DNA from 4 places in the Arthrobacter sp. AOP36-F1-5 genome. Region 3 is predicted to be linked to each of the others. Evidence: predicted binding sites of a transcription regulator. Region 3 holds the regulator's gene; each other region holds the start of a gene.

The links. The regulator LexA, encoded in region 3, represses DNA repair genes until DNA is damaged. The targets are predictions, from matches to a motif close to TCGAACANNTGTTCGA.
Region 1: AC3ZI9_RS07970 (DUF6504 family protein) is a predicted target of LexA. The motif match lies at 1,809-1,824, and genes of this name have one in related genera.
Region 2: ruvA (Holliday junction branch migration protein RuvA) is a predicted target of LexA. The motif match lies at 2,096-2,111, and genes of this name have one in related genera.
Region 4: uvrA (excinuclease ABC subunit UvrA) is a predicted target of LexA. The motif match lies at 2,071-2,086, and genes of this name have one in related genera.

The regions. Positions count from the first base shown of each region.
Region 1 covers NZ_CM176892.1:1,750,872-1,754,077, forward strand. Annotated here, with positions in the region: gene AC3ZI9_RS07965 (DNA polymerase III subunit alpha) at 1-1,369, opposite strand, end outside; gene AC3ZI9_RS07970 (DUF6504 family protein) at 1,366-1,677, opposite strand; gene AC3ZI9_RS07975 (GNAT family N-acetyltransferase) at 2,048-2,635, opposite strand; gene AC3ZI9_RS07980 (SOS response-associated peptidase) at 2,693-3,206, opposite strand, start outside.
Region 2 covers NZ_CM176892.1:1,733,388-1,736,593, forward strand. Annotated here, with positions in the region: gene yajC (preprotein translocase subunit YajC) at 1-203, opposite strand, end outside; gene ruvB (Holliday junction branch migration DNA helicase RuvB) at 335-1,411, opposite strand; gene ruvA (Holliday junction branch migration protein RuvA) at 1,421-2,044, opposite strand; gene ruvC (crossover junction endodeoxyribonuclease RuvC) at 2,155-2,739, opposite strand; gene AC3ZI9_RS07905 (YebC/PmpR family DNA-binding transcriptional regulator) at 2,746-3,206, opposite strand, start outside.
Region 3 covers NZ_CM176892.1:2,329,435-2,332,640, reverse strand. Annotated here, with positions in the region: gene AC3ZI9_RS10685 (ATP-dependent DNA helicase) at 1-814, shown strand, start outside; gene lexA (transcriptional repressor LexA) at 868-1,602, opposite strand; gene AC3ZI9_RS10675 (LysM peptidoglycan-binding domain-containing protein) at 1,866-2,264, shown strand; gene AC3ZI9_RS10670 (histidinol-phosphate transaminase) at 2,332-3,206, shown strand, end outside.
Region 4 covers NZ_CM176892.1:1,480,807-1,484,012, reverse strand. Annotated here, with positions in the region: gene uvrA (excinuclease ABC subunit UvrA) at 1-2,000, opposite strand, end outside; gene AC3ZI9_RS06830 (GntR family transcriptional regulator) at 2,132-2,509, opposite strand; gene AC3ZI9_RS06825 (MBL fold metallo-hydrolase) at 2,620-3,206, shown strand, end outside.

The DNA.
Region 1 (3,206 bases), 580 kb from region 3:
AGATGTGCTCATAGACCCGATGACGCTCGGCGGATTCGACGTCGATGTCGATATCGGGAAGGGTCGTCCGTTCCCGGGACAGGAAGCGCTCGAAGAGCAGGTCGTGCGCCAGCGGGTTCACATGGCTGATGCCCAGGAGGAAGTTCACCAGCGAGGAGGCCCCGGACCCCCGGGCGGCATTGCGCACGCCCAGGGTGGTGATCATCGAGCTGACCTCGGCCACGGTGAGGAAGTAGGTGCTGAACCCCAGGTCCGAGATGGTTTCCAGTTCCATGGCGAGTCGATCGCGCAGCGTACGGGAAGCGGCGTCCTGCGGAATCAGGCGGGTGATGCCTGCTTCGCAGCGTGCCGCCAGCTCCGCGTCGGGGTGGCCGCTGATGCCGATCACGCTGGCTTCGGGGACCACGGGGATTCCCCAGCCGGCGTCGTCCACCGGGTCCATCCGTGCCCAGTCGGCCATCGCCGCGGTGTTGCCCAGCAGTTCCCCGGCGACTTTCCCCTCCCCCGCCTCCCGGGCGATTTCCCGGGCCAAGGCGTGCATCCTCCCGGGGCTTTTGAGCCACCCCTGACCGTTTGGTTGCAGGTCCCTGAGGGTTTCCAGCGAGCTCAGGGCGCGGGCGGAGTCCAGGACGTCGGCAGTGGCGGCCCCGTCGGGGACCGCGTAGCGCACGGCGTTGGTGAGCAGGGCGGGGACGTGCAGGGCCTGGGCCGTACGCAGCATCCGGATGGAATGCGCCGTGCTGAGCCGCTCACCGGGGGTGTTCATATGGGTGACCAGCTCCAGGCACACCACGTCCCGGCCCACCGCCTGCAGCCATCCGGCCAGCGCGGTCCTGGCGCGCGGGAGTTCACGACGCAGGGCCGCCTGTCCGACGTCGGAATCCGGTCCCAGCAGGACCTTCAGCACCGTGCCGGCCTCCGGGTCGGTGGCGCAGGCGGCCAGCTCCGCGTGGGTCACCCCGACCGGTTTGCGTCCGCTGACGCCCCGGTGCGCCGAGGTTCCCTCATGGGCCAGGGAGACCAGTCGGCAGAGGGCACGGTACCCGGCCCCGTCGCAGTGTCCTTTGGCCAGCACGACGATCCGCCCCTGCACCTGGGGCCCCGGACGCCCCCGGGCGGCATGCCCCGGAGGAGGACGGGGGTCATCGGCCGCGGGGCCCAGCACGGCAAGGTTCACCCCGAGGATCGGATCCAGCCCGGTGTCCCGACAGGCCTTGAGGTGTTTGACGGCCCCATACAGGCCATCGCGTTCGGTGGTGGCCAGCGCGTCGGCCCCCTCGGAGGCAGCCCTCAGGGCCAGGTCCTGCGGCCAGGAGACCCCGTAATGGGCACTGAACGCAGAAGCCACGTTCAGATGGGTAAAAGTCATGCGCTCTCCAGCAGGGCATCGTGGATCCGGATGAGCCGCCAGCGCCCGCTCTCCACGTCACGGGAGACCTCGAAGGTCAGTAGCGGCCCCTTGCCGGCGAGTCTGACCTGGAGCCGCCAGATCTCGTGGTCCACGAGTCCCGGGCCGCGACCGCGTTCGGCGCGGACCTCTTCGGCCCACCAGCGACGGCGTTCAAACCAGCGCACGGGGTCGGCGGCAACACGGTATTCCCGCCCCTGCCACCGCATCCGCAAGGGTAGCCCCGCGGTACTGCATTCCACGTCGACTGACTGGGTGAAAAGCCCCATCTGATACCTCCAAATCGCCCCGGACGACGGCATTGGTCCCGGAGCCCTACACGATGGGAGGGGCCGCGAAACTGCCTGTGCACGACGACCACTCCATTCTATTCGAAACTTTGTACTAAGCAAGATCAGACTAGAAAGTATGTACGACACTTTGGGTCTCGTGGGTGGAGGTATCCGTTGGTGGTGCTGATCGAAGGCTGCTGCCCCCGAGGTTCAAGCCCACTCGCAGGGCCGTCTCGAACCGGTCCGGGGAACCTCCTGCATGCCGAAGCTAGTGCGCGCAGCAGGCAACAGGCCCCCGAAAAAGGGCACAGCAACGTCGTCCAGATGATTCGGGAGGAACCTGCTGTTCACCAGGCAGGCAGCCGCGTCAGGGCCTTCCTTCTCCAGGCAGGAGCGAGAACAGCACCATGTCATGGCGTTCGCCGGATCGTGCCGTTTTGGAGCGTTGGAGCCCTTCGCGGGTGAACCCGGCATTGAGTGCCACCTTTTGGGAGCCGATGTTTGCCGATGCGGCCTCGAGGCTCACCCGTTGGGCGCCCAGCTCTTCTATTGCCCACCGGGTCACTGCCCTGGCTGCGGCAGTGGCCACCCCGCGACCGCGCGCCCATGGGGCCACCCAATACCCCACTTCCACCGTGGAGTTGGCCGGATCGACATCAACCAGTCCACAAGAGGCGAGTACGGCATCCGTCGTTTCATCGACCACGGCAAAAGGTGCTCCGGTCCGTTCGTTCCAGGTCATTGCGGAGTGATCCGCAAATGAGGCCGCGTGCTCCTGCGTGTATGGATGCGGCACGGTCGTCCAGCGGATGATTTCGGGGTCCTGGCACGCCCGGTGAATCGATTCCGTATCCCCGCGGCTCCAGGGACGCAAGATGATCCCTTCCCCGCCGTCCGTCGAGCCCCTCAGGATCGGGGGTGTTTCGTTCCACGCCAAAGTCATGGTGAACATCATAGGGGACCCCGCTTTTGAGCAATCGGCCACTGATGGTTGGTCCGTTCCCACCCCGGATTACTCCGCGAAAAGATCCTCGACCGGCTCGATGAGTTCGGGGCCGTTGTTCCGCACGTTGCCCACGGCGGAGCCGACTTCACGGAGGGACCAGCCACCGGCGACCTCATGGGCTTCGTCCCTGACCTGTTCGACCAGTGGGCCGGCTTCCCGGTCGCCGGGGTTCAACCATTCGGACATCGCCGCCCGGTCCAGGGGAATGGGCAGCCGGTCGTGCAGGCCGTGCAGCTCGTCGAGTACTTCGGATTCGCCCGTTTCCTCGGGTGAGGCCATCGTGAGGATGCTGCAGCTGAGCAGCCAACGTTCCGGATCGTCCTCCGCCTTCGTGGGATCCTTCCACCATTCGTAGATGCCGGCGAAGAAGATCAGCGAGTCGTCTTCCCGGTGCACGAAATACGGACGCTTGGAAGCGGTCTTGCCCGTCCCGGACTTCTTCCACTCGTAGTATCCCTCGACGGGGACGGCACAGCGGCGGGCCTTGATGGCGGCGCGGAAGGTGGGTTTCTCCAGGACC
Region 2 (3,206 bases), 600 kb from region 3:
GCGACCGTTCCGAACAGTCCGAAGTTGGTCATGACCTCGGATCCGACGGCCAGCTGCGACCGGAGCTCCTGTTGCTTCTTCTGTGCCTTCTTGCGTCCGCGGAACATCATGAAGATCAGGAAGGCGAAGGCCAGGATGAGGATCAGGGTCATCGGGTCGAAGCCCGACGGCTGGTCCGCCTGGGCAATTACGGTGGAGGTCAAGAGTTACTACCTGTTTCTGTTCCGGGGACTTCCGGAGGGCGTTTTCGACAACGCCCACGGAGGGCAAGTCACTATTGTATAGGTCCAGTCTGGACGTTGGGTGACCGCGGAGCCGATTCCCGCCCTCCGGCTCAGCTGCCGGCGGGGTTCCCGGAGGGGTCCTGGCGACCGAATTGACCGGCCGCGCCATCGTAGTGGACCGCATGGGCGGGCATGGCCAATCCGAGATGTTCCCAGGCGGCGGGCATGGCGATCCGCCCGCGTGGCGTCCGCCCGAGCAGGCCCTCACGGACCAGATACGGTTCGGCGACGGTTTCCACCGTCTCGGTCTCCTGTCCGACGGCGATGGCCAGGGTCGACAGGCCCACCGGTCCTCCGGCGAATTTGGTGCACAGGGCCTCGAGGACGTTGCGGTCCATCCGGTCCAGGCCCTTGGAGTCGACCTCATACATGTCCAGGGCCGCGGAGGCGGCCCGGGCATCGATCTGTTCGATCCCGTGGACCAGGGCCCAGTCCCGGACCCGGCGGAGCAGACGGTTGGAGATCCTGGGGGTACCGCGCGAACGCAGGGCGATCTCGGCGAAGGCCGCGGAGTTCACCGACATGTCCATGAGCATGGCCGAACGGCGCAGGACCAGCTCGAGTTCCTCGGTGGCATAGAACTCCAGGTGCCCGGTGAAGCCGAACCGGTCACGCAGCGGCCCGGGCAACAGACCGGCACGGGTCGTGGCCCCGACCAGGGTGAACGGCGGGATCTCCAGGGGGATGGCCGTGGCTCCGGCCCCCTTGCCCACGACGATGTCGACGCGGAAGTCCTCCATGGCCATGTAGAGCATCTCCTCGGCGGGACGGCTCATGCGATGGATCTCGTCCAGGAACAGGACTTCGCCTTCGGTCAGCGAGGAAAGAATGGCGGCCAGATCCCCGGCATGCTGGATCGCGGGGCCGGAACTGATGCGCAGCGGGGCGTTCATTTCGGCCGCGATGATCATCGCCAGGGTCGTCTTGCCCAGCCCCGGAGGGCCCGACAGCAGGACATGGTCCGCGGAGCGTTCGCGGATCCGTGAGGCTTCCAGGACCAGCGAGAGCTGCTGGCGGACCCGGGGTTGACCGACGAAGTCATGCAGGTTCTTCGGGCGCAGTGCCGACTCGAGCGCCCGCTCCTCCGGCTCCGAGGAGGAGGCGGTGATCTGCTGGTTCTCGGTCATGGTTCCAGCCTATCGTCCGCCGGCCGAGGCGCCACGGCCCAGGTCGCGCAGAACTGATTTGAGGATGTTGCCCACCTGGGCGGTGGCCACGAGTTCGGGCTCGGCCTTGGCGGTGGCCGCCACAGCCTTTTCGGCGTCCTTATCGGACCACCCCAATCCGGTCAGGGCCTCGAGCACCTGTTCCTTCCACGCCGGTACGGTGGCGGCCTGGGCCGTGGTGGTGGCCTCCCCGGTGGGGGCGAGCTTGCCGGCCAGTTCCAGCACGATCCGCTGGGCGCCCTTGGGGCCGATGCCCGGAACCCGGGAGAAGGCCTTCGTGTCCCCCTCGGCGGAGGCCACCCTGACGTCTTCGGGGGTATGGACCGCCAGGACGGCCAGGGCGAGCCGCGGACCGATCCCTGCCACGGAGAGCAGCACCTCGAACACCTCCCGCTCCCCCGGCTCGGCGAAACCGAAGAGCGTCATGGAGTCCTCGCGGACCACCATCGAGGTATGCACCACGGCCTCGCGGCCCACATGCAGACCCGAGAGGGTCTGCGGGGTTGCCTGGACGAGCATCCCGAATCCGGAGACCTCGATGACGGCACTGTTCAGGGCCACATGGCTCACCACACCGTTGAGCGAACTGATCATGAAAAGCCTTCCTCCGGCGTCGTCCTGTGATCGGTGACCGCTGGGCGGCATCCGAACATATCTACGAATACCTTACCCGTCGGGCCGCGGATCCGGGCCCACCGACTCGGTCAGCGTGGCTTGCGGGCCGCTGCTTCGGCGGCGGCCCAGGCGCGTTGCGCGGGGGTCAACCCGCTGGAGCCGGCGGTGACCCCGCTGGAGGCCTGCGAACCGGGGGCCGCCCCGCGCCAGCCATGGGTGATGGCCAGGGCGGCGGCATCGGCGGCATCGGCCGGGCGGGGTGGTTCGTCCAGGCGGAGGATCTTGGCCACCATCTTGCCTACGGCGGCCTTGCTCGCCTGACCGCTTCCGGTCACGGCCGCCTTCACCTCGGTCGGGGTATGCAAAGCCACCGGGATGCCCCGCCGGGCCGCGGCGACGATCACGATCCCCGAGGCCTGCGCGGTGCCCATGACCGTACTGACATTGAGTTGGCTGAAGACCCGTTCCACGGCCAGCACGTCGGGGCGATGCCGGTCCAACCAGGCATCGATGCCTTCGGCGATGGCCAGCAGTCGCTGGTCCAACGAGGTGTCCGGCGTCGTCCCGACTACCTTCACGTCGACCAGGGACGCCCGCCGGTTGGGTTCGACGTCGACCACGGCCAGACCGCAGCGGGTCAGCCCCGGGTCGACCCCGACCACACGCAACGCCATGGGGTGCTAGTCGTCCGCTTCGAGCTCGGCCATGACCTCATCGGTGAGATCGGCATTCGAATACACGTTCTGCACGTCGTCGAGTTCCTCCAGGGCATCGGCCAGCTTGAGGAACTTGCGCGCGGCGTCGGCATCGATCTGGACCTGCATGGAGGGAACGAACTCGGCTTCATCGGATTCGTATTCGATGCCTGCCTCCTCCAGCGCCTTGACCACTTCCTGCAGGTCGGTGGGCTCGCAATGCACCTCGAAGCCGTCGCGGGATTCCTTGACTTCTTCGGCCCCGGCGTCGAGCACGGCCATGAGCAGATCGTCCTCGGTCAGGTCGTTCTTCGGCACCGAGACCACGCCCTTGCGGGTGAACATGTAGGCCACCGAGCCCGGGTCCGCGACGGTCCCGCCGCTGCGGTTGATGGCCAGGCGCACCTCGGAAGCGGCCCGGTTCTTGTTATCGGTCAGGCATTCGA
Region 3 (3,206 bases):
TGTCGCTCCACTGTCGGTGGCCGGCAAATTACGTGAGGGCCTCTTCGACGGCCGCACGGTCGTCCTGACCTCCGCGACCCTGGCCATAGGTGCTGCCTTCGAACCGGTGGCCGGATCGTTGGGGCTGCTCGGCGAGGGGGCTCCCGCGTGGACGGGCATCGATGTCGGTAGCCCCTTTGACTATGCCCGGCAGGGGATGCTCTATGTTGCGCGGCATCTGCCCAAACCATCGCGAAACGTATCGACCGAGGCCCTGGATGAGCTCGCCGACCTGATCGGGGCCTCCGGCGGGGGAGTACTGGCATTGTTCTCCTCCCGGCGGGCCGCCGAGGAGGCCGCCGAAGCGCTGCGGCCACGGGTGGACCCGGAGATTCTCTGCCAGGGCGAGTCGAGCATGTCCACGTTGGTCCGGCAGTTCGCCGATGAACGCGATACCTGCCTGTTCGGGACCATGACCCTCTGGCAGGGAGTCGACGTGCCGGGTCAGTCATGCCGGGTGGTGGTCATCGACAGGATCCCTTTCCCACGCCCCGACGACCCGCTGTCCACGGCACGCAGCCGCGACGTTGCCCGACATGGGGGCAACGGTTTCATGGCCGTCTCCGCCTCCCATGCAGCAGTCCGTCTGGCCCAGGGGGCAGGCCGGTTGATCCGTTCCACGGGGGACCGTGGCGTGGTGGCCGTCTTGGATTCACGGCTGGCCACCGAACGCTATGGAAACTACCTGCGTGCGTCGCTGCCCCCGATGTGGTCGACCACGGACAAGGACGTCGTGCTGGGGTCGCTGAGGCGTCTGGCGGCGAGCGAGGACTAGACATGAAAGGAGGGCCCGTCCGCGGACGGGCCCTCCTGGAAGTACACCGCGGCCTAGATCGAACGCATCACCGAAACGACCTTGCCCATGACGGTGGCATGATCGCCCAGGATCGGCTCGTACTGGCGGTTCTGTGGCAGCAGCCACGTGTGGCCGTCGCGCTGCCTGAAGGTCTTCACCGTGGCCTCGTCATCGAGCAGCGCCGCGACGACATCGCCGTTCTCCGCATGTTGCTGACGGCGGACGACGACCCAGTCCCCGTCACAGATGGCTGCCTCGACCATCGAATCCCCGCTGACCTTGAGCATGAACAGTTCACCGTGCCCGACGAGTTGGCGTGGCAATGACATGACATCCTCGACCGCCTGGTCCGCCAGGATTGGTCCACCGGCGGCGATGCGGCCCACCAGCGGAACCCGGGCCACCTCGTCGGAATCATCCGAGTCCACCACGGTCAGCCGGGGCCGAAGCTGCTCCGGTTCCCGCGGGGCGGGAGCCGGCTGCGAGGCCTCCGGGGTCCCGGTGACCTCGGGGGCCAGCGGGCGCAGGATCTCCATGGCCCGGGGGCGGCGTGGATCCCTCCGGATGTAGCCGAGCTTCTCCAGCTGGGCGAGCTGGTGGGTGACGCTGGACAAGCTCGCCAGCCCGACCGTATCGCCGATTTCGCGCATGGACGGCGGATACCCCTTGGCGGTCACGGCCTCCTGGATGGTTTCCAGGATCCGCCTCTGCCGGACAGTCAACCCCTTCGGTGCCTTCTTCGGCGCCGGATTCTCCGCTGAGCTCATGATCCATCCCGTCCTGGTAAATCGCCGGCGTACCGGGGCTGTGCGCAATGTGTCGGATGCAACTGGTGGACTCTCATCCATCCAGCCGATGGCTTCCACTCTAGGGCAGTCACGGACTTCATTCAAAGATTTATTCGAACGTGTCTCGACAATCTTCGTACATAGATGCTAAAAATGAGATAGAAGTTCGAATATGAGTTCGAAGATCGGGTTCGACACCCGCAACGAGAACCCGCTTCGGCGGACAACAGGAAGGTCAGACCATGGCGCAGATCGCACTCGCAGCCCCGGTGTCCCTCAAGGCGGACTCCGTTCCGACCACCGCCCCGGCCCGTGCCTCCACCCCTCGGGGCCGGCTGGAGCTGACGCGACGGGGGCGCTTCATCCTCATTGGCCTGCCGGTCATGCTGGCAGCCACCGCCCTGCTCGTCCTCGCTGGCATCTTCACCGCCCCGGTCATGGCCTCGGACGCATCGGATACGACCGCGGTGGAAGCCACGACCGTCTCCGTCATGGAGGGCGACACGGTCTGGGCGCTGGCCGAGGAGTTCGCCCCGCAGCGCGACCGCCGTGACGTCATGGCGGAAATCACGGAAATGAACGACCTGAACGGATCGGTCCTCGTCCCGGGCCAGGAGATCTTCGTCCCCACGGGCGATTAGGCCCGCTTTATGACCCTGTCACCCGGTCCGATTCCCGACTGCGGGGCACGGGCAATAGAATGGGGTCGTGAGTGATCAGCTGGAACGACTGGCCAAATTGCCCCTGCGTGAAAACCTGCGTGGCATCGAACCCTACGGCGCACCGCAACTGGACGTGCCCATCCTGTTGAACGTCAACGAGAACACCCATCCGTTGCCCGAGGCAGTAAGCCGGGCCATCTCCGAAGAGGTCAGTGCCGCCGCTGCGTCCCTGAACCGTTACCCGGATCGTGAATTCACCGAACTCCGCGAACGCCTCGCCGACTATTTGGGACACGGGCTGGATGCGGCGAACATGTGGGCCGCCAACGGATCCAACGAGGTCCTGCAGCAGATCCTCCAGGCCTTCGGAGGGCCGGGACGCACCGTGATGAGCTTCCCGCCCACGTATTCGATGTACCCGTTGCTGGCCAGCGGGACCGACACCACCTACCTCGCCGGAGAGCGGAGCGGTGACTTCGGACTCAGCGCGCGATCCGCAGCGGACCAGGTCACGGAGGCGGCGCCGGATATCGTGATCCTCTGTTCGCCGAACAACCCGACGGGTACCGCCCTGGGACTGGACGTCGTGGAAGCGGTATACGAGGCAGGGCGTGCCAGCCAGGCGATCGTCATCGTCGATGAGGCCTACGCCGAATTCGCACTCAGCGGGACCGGATCCGCGCTGACACTGCTGCCCGGCCGCGAACGACTGATCGTCACCCGGACCATGAGCAAGGCCTTCGCGCTGGCCGGGGCCCGGCTGGGCTATCTCGCGGCGGCCCCGGAAATCGCCGATGCGCTGCGCCTGGTCCGTCTGCCTTACCACCTCTCGGCCGTCACCCAAGCCACCGCCAATGCCGCCTTGAAACAGGTCGATGCGCTGCTGGCCACGGTCGAGGACATCAAGGGCCAACGCGACAG
Region 4 (3,206 bases), 850 kb from region 3:
TCGTTGACCAGCGTGGACTTCCCGGAGCCGCTGACCCCGGTGATGCCGGTCAGCACCCCGAGCGGGAACTTCACCGTGACGTCCTGCAGGTTGTTCTCCCGGGCGCCGACGACGGTGACCTGGCGTTTGCGATCGACCTTGCGGCGCTTGGCCGGCAATTCGATCCTGCGGCGGCCCGCGAGGTAGTCGCCCGTCATCGAATCGGTATTGGCCATCAGCCCTTCCAACGACCCCGAGTGCACGACGGTGCCCCCGTGTTCGCCGGCCCCCGGGCCGACATCGACGATCCAGTCGGCCTGATGGATGGTGTCCTCGTCATGCTCGACGATGATGAGCGTGTTCCCGAGGTCGCGCAGGCGGTTCAGGGTCTCGATCAGGCGTCGGTTATCGCGCTGATGCAGGCCGATGGAGGGTTCGTCCAGGACGTAGAGCACGCCGACCAGCCCCGAACCGATCTGGGTGGCCAGGCGGATGCGCTGGGCCTCCCCACCGGAGAGCGTTCCGGCGGCTCGTTCGAGGTTCAGGTACTCGAGTCCGACGTCGAGCAGGAAGCGCAGCCGGGCCTGGATCTCGATGAGCACCTGGTGGGCGATCTGCTTTTCGCGTCCCGACAGGACCAGGGCATTGAGGAAGTCGGCGCATTCGCGCATCGGCATGGCGGAGACTTCGGCAATGGACTTGCCGTTGATCAGCACCGACAGGGAGGCGGGGTTCAGCCGGGCGCCGTTGCACACGGGGCAGGGAATCTGCCGCATGTATTCCTCGTACCGGTCCCGGGCGTGATCGGATTCGGTTTCCAGGTGTTTGCGGTGGATGTACTGGATGACACCTTCGAACCCGGTGCTGTATTTGCGCTCCCGTCCGAAACGGTTGCGGTACTGGACCACGACCTTATGGTCCTTGCCGTTGAGGATCGCATCGCGCTGGACGTCGGTGAACTTGCGCCAGGGGGTATCCAGATCGAATTTCAGGTCGTCGCCCAGGCCCTGCAGCAGCCGGTTCCAGTATTGGGTGGTGGCCACGCCCAGCGACCAGGGCGCGATGGCCCCTTCGGCCAATGTCTTGCCCGGATCGGGCACGACGAGTTCCTCGTCGACCTCCAACCGGGTCCCGATGCCGGTGCACGCGGGGCAGGCACCGAAGGGGTTGTTGAAGGAGAACGAGCGCGGCTCGACCTCGTCGATCGCCAACGGGTGTTCGTTGGGGCAGGCCAGATGTTCCGAGAAGGCCCGGACCCGCGCGTCGTCCTGGGCGGGCAGGTCGACGAAGTCAGCGAGCACGCGGCCGTCGGCCAGGCCCAGGGCCGTCTCGATCGAATCCGTCAGCCGTTGCCGGATGCCGTCCTTGGCGACCAACCGGTCGATGACGACCTCGATGGTGTGTTTGTACTGCTTGCCCAGCTTCGGGGGGTCGCTGAGTTGGATGGTGTCCCCGTCGACCCGGGCACGGGCATAGCCCTTGGCAGCCAGCTCCTTGAAAAGGTCGACGAACTCGCCCTTGCGTGAGCGGACCACCGGAGCGAGGATCTGGAAACGCATCCCCTCCTCGAGCTCGAGCAGCTGGTCCACGATCGCCTGCGGGGTCTGCCGGGTGACCGGTTCATGGCACACCGGGCAGTGCGGGTGGCCGACACGGGCCCACAACAGGCGCATGTAGTCGTAGATCTCGGTGATCGTCCCGACCGTGGAACGCGGGTTCTTCGACGTCGACTTCTGATCGATCGAGACCGCCGGGGACAGTCCTTCGATGAAGTCCACGTCCGGCTTGTCGACCTGGCCGAGGAACTGGCGGGCATAGGCGGAGAGCGATTCGACATAGCGGCGCTGGCCCTCGGCGAAGATCGTGTCGAAAGCCAGGGAGGACTTGCCCGATCCGGACAAGCCCGTGAAGACGATCATCGCGTCCCGCGGGAGATCCAGATCCACATTGCGCAGGTTGTGCTCCCGGGCGCCCTTCACGAGAAGTCGCGACCGGTCGTGGGCACGCTCGATGGATTCCATGGAAACGCTGGGAACGGATTGCAATTCGCTGGAGGAAATAGCCACGGGTCCAGAGTAGTCGAATTCGGCCTCGAACACACGTTCGAAGACTCATGTTTTTGCGGGTTTCAGCGGGTTTGGACCGCCGGTGTTCACTGCACGCGGAAGGCGGCCCGCAGAAATTCAACGGCGCGGTCCTCCCCCACGCCCCAGGTCCTGGCCTGCGAGGCCAGTTCCTGGGCCGCGGACGCGAGTCTGCGGTCGCCCTCGGAGCCCGTGGCCAGGACGACGGTCCCGTGACGCCCTCGGGTCTGGACTGCTCCTGCCTGTTCGAGTTCCCGGTAGGACCGGGCCACCGTGTTCACGGCGACCCCCAGTCGTCCGGCGAGCGCCCGGACCGAAGTCAGCCGGGTTCCCGGAACCAGCTTCCCCGAACCGATGGCCTCCAGGATCTGTTGGCGGATCTGGTCATACGGGTTCTCAGGCACGTCCTTGCTGATGGCGACAAAATCCAAGACGTCGTCGTTCACTGGGTCTCCTCGGGGATCCGGGCCGGTCATCGCTGGCCGTGGCTTCGGGTGCCCCCCACAGTACCCGCCGGCGCTTTTCCCCCGCTCCGGCGAGCGCCTAGGCTGGCGGCATGAGCCCAGAGAATTCGCTGTTGCATGACCTGGCGGAGGTCACCATCCGCCGCGTGTCCGTTTCGTCGATGGACAACAACGCCTACCTCATCACCCATAAGCAGACCGGCGCGCAGGTGCTGATCGATGCCGCCGCCGACGCACCGGCACTGCGCGGTCTGATCAGTGAGGCCGCCGAGGACGCGGCGGTGACCCCGCACCTTGAGCTGATCGCCACCACCCACCAGCATTGGGACCACGTCCGGGCGCTGCGCGAGCTGGCCGATGAGACCGGCGTGCGGACGGCCTGCGGGGCCGACGACGTGGAAGGGATCCGGGCGGCCACGGGAGTCGAACCCGCTGTGGTCCTGGGCCAGGACGATATCGGGAACTTCGACGGCTTCGATCTGCGGGCCGTGCACCTGCGTGGACACACCCCCGGCTCCATCGCCTACGTGTATGAGGACCCCTCGGGCCCGACGCATATCTTCAGCGGTGACAGCCTCTTCCCCGGAGGCTTGGGGAACACCGATGGCGACCCCTCCCGGTTTGCCTCCCTGCATGAGGACGTCTCTGAGCGTCTCTTCGGGCAGTACCCGGATGACGC